3 regions of the Massilia sp. 2TAF26 genome follow, and region 2 is predicted to be linked to each of the others. Evidence: predicted binding sites of a transcription regulator. Region 2 holds the regulator's gene; each other region holds the start of a gene.

Region 1 (2,263 bases), on a different contig from region 2:
TCACGAAGCGATTCGCGACGCCAGGCGCCAGTACCGCCTGCCTGGATGATGGGTGATGGGTAATGCTTGCCGGCGCCCGGCCTGGATGGACGGCCGGCCCGGACGCCGCTTCAAGTGATACCGATGCGGTCGCCCGGGCCCTTGTCCGCCTGGCTTACTGCTTTGCGGTGAAGCGGCGGCGCATTGCGCCGAAGGCCATCGCGCCTGCGCCCAGCAGGGCCAGCGAGCCCGGTTCCGGCACCTCGCCGCCGGGATTGCCCGGGGTCTCGCGCTCGAAGGCGGCCACCCGGACGGTTTCCGGCGCCCCTTGCGTTGTGCCGTTCAGGAACTGGACACCACCTCCGACAATGCAGTTGGCCAGGTTACTGCAGAAGCCCGCGGCGTCGGCGGCCTGGGCGTCGTCCAGGACGAAACGGTGAAGGCCCGATTGGCCGATACCACCGGTGTCGCTGAGCACCAGGTCCGGTCCCATGTAGTTGTAGTATCTCGTCGTACTGTCCGAAACCCTGAACAGGCTCATATAGAGGTCGGTCAGTGTGGCCGTGGTCGCGCCGGGCTCGCTGACGTTGACGACGAAGCCGAGCTGGCCCGCGCTGGCGAGGCCGGTGATCGAACTGAGGAAATAGGTATTGTTACCAGCGTTACCGGCAGTGTTGTCGCCGCCTTCCAGGGCCGTGGGCATGCCCAACTTTAAGGCCGTCGGGCAGGTTTCCGCCGGGGTGGCCGGATTGCCGCTGACGTAGGTCACGCATCCGGACTCGGTGCCGTTTTTCTTCCCACCACCATTGTCCTGGACCGTTACCACCGTCTGTACCGCCCCCAGGCCGGTGCCGGTCTGTTGCGTTCCCGTTTGATAGACCAGGTTTGCGAACGCTGGCGCCGCGCCCGTTAGAAATGCCGTTGTCAATGCAATTTTCAGAACCTTAGATCTCATTATTTTGCTCCCCCAGAAGTTACTTCGCTTTTATATGGACATCCAAGTAATGCAACTCTTAACCACAGCAAAATACATTCCAGCTTAAATGAGTTCTTTCAGATCAACGACTTAACTGAACATTCATTGTAACCCCAAAGAAATGCGTAAAGATTACCGAAAGTTTCCATGTCACCACCTTTCGTTTGGACACTTACTTGAGACCGTCGAACAACCCGCCGCGAGCGAGGCGGCGCCTGTATCGCGTGACGTGGATGCTGGCGGGCTCGCCGGATACGACGACCGTCATCGGCGAGGTGGAGATGAACGGCAAAGGCTGGCCGACCGGCGCCGGCATCCGGCACCGCGTCCTTACCTGCCGCGACCGCGCGGCTGCTGAGGCCGGCGCCCTGGGCGCAAGGTCTAGGCCGTGCCGATCCCGCCGCTGCCGTACATCCGTTCGAAGTCCCCGATGGGCATCGGCCGGCCCAGCAGGTAACCCTGCAGCGTGCCGCAGCCGCCATCGACCAGGAAGTTGCGCTGCGCTTCGTGTTCGACGCCCTCGGCAACGATGTCGAGCTTGAGCGTGCGCGCCAGCGCGATGATCGCCTTGACGATCGGCACGGCATCGGGATTGACGTGGACGTCGTGCACGAAGGAGCGGTCGATCTTCAGGGCGGTGAGCGGAAAGCGCTTCAGGTAGGCGAGCGAGGAATAGCCGGTACCGAAGTCGTCCAGCGAGAAATGCAGGCCGTGGCCGCGCAGTGCGCGCATGCGCTCGATCGTGTCCGCGACATTTTCGGCAAGCACGCTTTCGGTCAGTTCCAGGCAGAGCTTGCCCGGCGGCGCGCCGGTTTCCTCGAGGATGTCGACCATCCGGGCGACGAAATCGGCACTGCGCAGCTGGTGCGCGCTGACGTTGACCGCCAGCTCGAGCTGTCCGAGTACATGGTCGCTGCGCCAGCGTGCCAGCGCGCGGCAGCTTTCCTCCAGCACGTGCTGGCCGAGCGGCACGATCATGCCCGACGACTCGGCCAGGCCGATGAATTCGGTGGGACCGAGCAGCGAGCCGTCGGCGCGGCGCCAGCGCAGCAGCACTTCGGCGCCGACCACCTGGCCCTCACTGTTGAACTGGGGCTGGCAGAACAGCACGAACTGGTGGTCCAGCAAGCCTTCCCGCAGCGCCCGCTCCAGCCTTGCCTGGTATTCGGCCGAGGCCTGCATGCGAGGATCGAAGAAGCGCGCGGTATTGCGTCCTTCCGCCTTGGCACGGTACATGGCGAGGTCGGCCTGCTTGAGCAGGGTCTCGATGCCGGTCGCGGCGCCGTCGAACAAGGTGACCCCGATGCT
Region 2 (2,263 bases):
GTGGGCCTGGTGCCGGCCGACGCCGGCGCCATCGTCATCAACGGCACCGACATCACCAGCCTGCCGATCCACCGGCGCGCCATGCTGGGCCTGTCCTACCTGCCGCAGGAAGCCTCGGTGTTCCGCAAGCTGACGGTGGAGGAGAACATCCGCGCCGTGCTGGAACTGCAGCGCGAGGACGGCAAGCCGCTGGGCAAGAACCGCATCGAGGAGCGCCTCAACGAGCTGCTGGCCGAGCTGCAGATCGAGAAGCTGCGCGAGAACCCGGCGCTGTCGCTGTCGGGCGGCGAACGGCGCCGCGTGGAGATTGCGCGCGCCCTCGCCACCAACCCGCGCTTCGTGCTGCTGGACGAGCCGTTTGCCGGCGTCGATCCGATCGCGGTGATCGAGATCCAGCGCATCGTGCGCTTCCTGAAGGAGCGCGGCATCGGCGTCCTGATAACCGACCACAACGTGCGCGAGACGCTCGGCATCTGCGACCGTGCCTACATCATCAACCAGGGCGCGGTGCTGGCGTCGGGACGCCCGGACGACATCATCGCCAATGAATCGGTTCGCCGCGTCTACCTGGGTGAACATTTCCGGATGTAGTCATGAAACAGACGCTGCAACTCAAGACCTCACAGCACCTTGCGCTGACACCGCAACTCCAGCAGTCGATCCGGCTGCTGCAGCTGTCCACTCTCGAGCTGCACCAGGAGATTGAACAGGTCCTCAGCGACAACCCGCTGCTCGAACGCCTCGACGATCCGCTCGACCACTCGGTGCGCCTGCTGGCCGACGGCGCGATCAACAACGGCGCGTCGACCTCCACCACGCCCGACTCGCCGCCCTCGTCCAGCCAGGGCGAGGAGGGCAATGGCGGCGGTGGCGCCGAAGCCGAAGGCGGCGACAGCGACAACGGCGATGCCGGCGGCGCCGAGCACGACATGGACTGGGGCGATTCTGGCCGTTCCGGCAGCGGCAGCGGCGGCGAGGAAGAGGACGGCCGCCCGCAGCTGGAAGCCAGCCCGGTCTCGCTGCGCGAACACTTGATGGAGCAGGTACGCCTGACCTGCATGTCGCCGCGCGATTGCGCGCTGGTCGAGATCGTCGTCGACACCCTCGACGACAACGGCTACCTCGAAGAAACCCTGGACGAGCTGCATGCGCGCCTCCCGGCCGAACTCGAAGTGGAATTCGAGGAGTTGCGCACCGCGCTGGCGCTGGTGCAAAGCATGGACCCGCCCGGCGTGGGCGCGCGCAGCGCCGCCGAATGCCTGGCGCTGCAGATCCGCCGCATGCCGGGCGTGCCGCTGGTCACGCGGCGCATGGCGCTGACCATCGTCGAACGCTACCTGACCTGGTTCGCGCAGCGCGAATTCAACAAGCTCAAGAAAGCCCTCGACTGCGACGACGAAGACCTGCGCGAAGCCCAGGCCGTGATCCGCCATTGCAATCCGCATCCGGGCGCGGCCTTCGCTTCCGACGTTTCCGACTTCGTGGTGCCGGACGTGATCGTGCGCCGCGCGAAGGACGGCTGGAGCGTGCAGCTGAATCCCGAGGTGATGCCGCGCCTGCGCGTGAACAGCCTGTATGCCACCTTGATGAAGCAGGGAAAATCGGAATCCCAGCTGGCGGCGCAGTTGCAGGAAGCAAAATGGCTCATCAAAAACATGCGCCAGCGCTTCGATACTATCCTTCGGGTAGCTCAAGCAATCGTGGAGCGCCAGCGGAACTTTTTCTCCCATGGCGCCGTTGCCATGCGGCCCCTTGTTTTACGTGAGATAGCTGATACACTAGGTCTACACGAGAGCACAATTTCTCGTGTCACAACTCAGAAATACATGCTGACGCCGCACGGCATGTTCGAGTTGAAGTACTTTTTCGGGAGTCACGTCGCGACCGAGGCAGGAGGAGAAGCCTCCTCGACCGCGATCCGGGCTCTCATCGTACAACTCACAGGAGCAGAAGACCCCAAAAACCCTTTATCCGACAGCAAGATCGCGGAGATGCTAGGGGAACAGGGAATGGTTATCGCACGCCGCACGGTAGCGAAATACCGCGAGGCGCTGAAGATCCCTCCCGTCAGCCTCCGTAAATCTCTGTAGCAAGCTCTTTCAGCAAGCTCTTGCAGCAAGCTTCTTGCAACAACGCTGCCCTGGTGCGTGGTATGCGCGTACGACAGGCAGCGCATCATCAAAGGAGTGTGTATGAATCTCACTATCAGCGGACATCATCTCGATGTAACCCCGGCAATCCGTGAATACGTACAGAACAAGCT
Region 3 (2,263 bases), 120 kb from region 2:
GCACCCCCGACCCGCGCCCCGGAAACTTCGCCCCGCGCTACGGCACGACGCCGGAATTCATGGCCATCGTCAAGCGCGTGAGCGGACGCGACCTGGAATGGTTCTTCCAGGCCTACCTGTACCAGAAGGAATTGCCGGAGCTGCAGGCCACGCGCAGCGGCAACAGCCTGCAGCTGGCATGGAAGACGGAAAAGAACACGCCCTTCCCGATGCCGGTCGAGGTCAGGGTCGGCGACCGTGTGCTCAGCGTGCCGATGGCGGATGGCAAGGGGAGTGTCGAGCTGCCGGAAGGGGTGAGCTATACGCTGGATCCGCATTCGAAGGTGCTGCGCAGGGAGCAGCATATTGAGCGGTATCACCAGTGGCAGGAGGAGCAGCGGAAGAAGCGGGAGAAAGAAAAGGCGGGGGCCTGACTCAAGCGCCACCCTGTCGACGTCATTCCCGCGACGTATGAACGTCACTCCCGCTTTCGCGGGAATGACGGATTCAAGCTGGCGACGGTGTTTTAAGCTAACTGATTACTTCGAAGCGTCCTGCATCTTCTCGCCAGTATGCTCCAGCGCGCGACCGGTTGCGGCGGTCGCATTCTTGGCGCCTTCCTTCACGTTGGCAGCGGCTTCCTTCGAGCCTTGGCGCACCTCGGCGCCGGCTTCGCGCATGTTGGCGGCGGTACGGTCGGCCGCGGCGTCGATCTTCGCGTTGGCGCGGTCGGCGGCGGCGTTGGCGTTGGCGGCGGCGTCACGGGTCGCTGCGGCGGCGTTCGCACCGGCATCGTCGACGGCTTTACCCGCGGCCTGGGCCGGGCCCATGTCGTTCGTGGTCGTGGTGGTTTCGGCCTTGTGGCAGCCGGTGGCCAGCACGGCGACGGAGAACAGCAGAGCGGAAATGGTGGTGGTCTTCATGATGGGCTCCTTTTATTATTAAAAAATAAAGTGTATGGACGTATCCTACACGCCGTACCGCCGCGCACGATTGGCAATTGTGCCAAACCGTAACAAGAAAATCATTCCCTCCCCCGGCAACCCGGGCGCGTCGTTACATCTTTTTGCAAACCCCTGTGTTCATCATCTCTACCGATCCTGCCAAGCAAGTCAAAGTCGGCTTGGACAACTGTCGGAAATTCTTACAGTCTCAAGAAAAAAAGGGTTTTTGAACAGCAATAAGTCTTTGATTCTTGAAAATATTTCCCAAATGGCACAATAATTGCTTAACTATAATATTGAAGCAACTATAACCATTTACTAGGGAAATATTATGAAAATTACATCCATGATCGCTGTAGCCATCGCCTCCATGTGCGTGAGCGCAAGTGCGATGGCTGGCACCATCGCCTATTCGACCGGTGGCTATAACCCGTGGTACAACACCACGAACGACACCGCCATGAACACTACCTTCGGTGCCGGCAAGTGGGTCAAGTCGAATGGTTTCTCCACGAATGTTTTCGCCAACGCCGATTTCGTATTCCTCGACGGTAGCGACGGTAATGCGAACGAATTCAACAGCTTCCTGTCGGCCAACCGTAGCGCCATCGCCACTTACGTCGACAACGGCGGCCGTCTGTTCCTGAACGCAGCACCGAACCAGGGTGGATCGATCGACCTCGGTTTTGGCGTGACCCTGCAATATCCCGGCTTTAGCGGCCAAGTCAATGTCACCGCCGCGGGCGTTGCCGCCGGACTCACCACGGGTGGCATCGCAAGCTCGTACCAAGGCGGATCCTTTGGACACGCCACGGTCAGCGGCGGCGGCATCAGCGACCTGATCGAAAGTCAGCAGGGAGGCATTGTGTTTGGCGCAATGCAGTATGGCAAAGGCTTTGTCGCCTTTGGTGGCCAGACGACCACCAATTTCCATTCGCCGAATAACGATGCCCAGCGCCTGCTGGTCAACGAGTTGCAATATGTGGCAAGCGCTGAGACCCAAGGCAGCGCCGACGTGCCGGAACCTGCTTCCCTCGCGCTGCTTGGCCTCGGGGCGCTGGCGATCGTCGCTGCCCGCCGCAAGTCCGCAGCAAAATAAGGTTTCATGCGAGGAAGCCTGCGAAGCCGGGCTTCCTTGCCGCCTAAGCGCTCATCTTCCTCAAGGCAAGATCTTTCCATCCGCATCAATCTTGCGCACCTCCATCCCCAGGGCGCGCACGTCGGCCTCGACCTTGCTCATGTCGCCCACCACGATCCATAGCTGCTGATTCGGCAGGATCGTCCTTGCCGCCAGCGCATTCAGCTCGGCCGGATTCACGGCCCAGACCTTGTCCGTGTAG

The links. Region 2 encodes sigma-54, which starts transcription at its own class of promoters, with help from an activator protein. Its sites were predicted from a motif close to TGGCANGNAANCTGCTTT; they were not measured.
Region 1: the regulator sigma-54 is predicted to act here: its motif matches at 999-1,016, upstream of AB4Z32_RS02340 (PEP-CTERM sorting domain-containing protein).
Region 3: the regulator sigma-54 is predicted to act here: its motif matches at 1,193-1,210, upstream of AB4Z32_RS06135 (PEP-CTERM sorting domain-containing protein).

The regions. Positions count from the first base shown of each region.
Region 1 covers NZ_JBFRFV010000002.1:52,019-54,281, reverse strand. Annotated here, with positions in the region: gene AB4Z32_RS02345 (winged helix-turn-helix transcriptional regulator) at 1-49, shown strand, start outside; gene AB4Z32_RS02340 (PEP-CTERM sorting domain-containing protein) at 155-748, opposite strand; gene AB4Z32_RS02335 (EAL domain-containing protein) at 1,337-2,263, opposite strand, start outside.
Region 2 covers NZ_JBFRFV010000004.1:91,397-93,659, forward strand. Annotated here, with positions in the region: gene lptB (LPS export ABC transporter ATP-binding protein) at 1-591, shown strand, start outside; gene AB4Z32_RS05595 (RNA polymerase factor sigma-54) at 594-2,090, shown strand; gene hpf (ribosome hibernation-promoting factor, HPF/YfiA family) at 2,193-2,263, shown strand, end outside.
Region 3 covers NZ_JBFRFV010000004.1:214,526-216,788, reverse strand. Annotated here, with positions in the region: gene AB4Z32_RS06145 (M1 family metallopeptidase) at 1-413, shown strand, start outside; gene AB4Z32_RS06140 (hypothetical protein) at 519-902, opposite strand; gene AB4Z32_RS06135 (PEP-CTERM sorting domain-containing protein) at 1,255-2,022, shown strand; gene AB4Z32_RS06130 (M16 family metallopeptidase) at 2,083-2,263, opposite strand, start outside.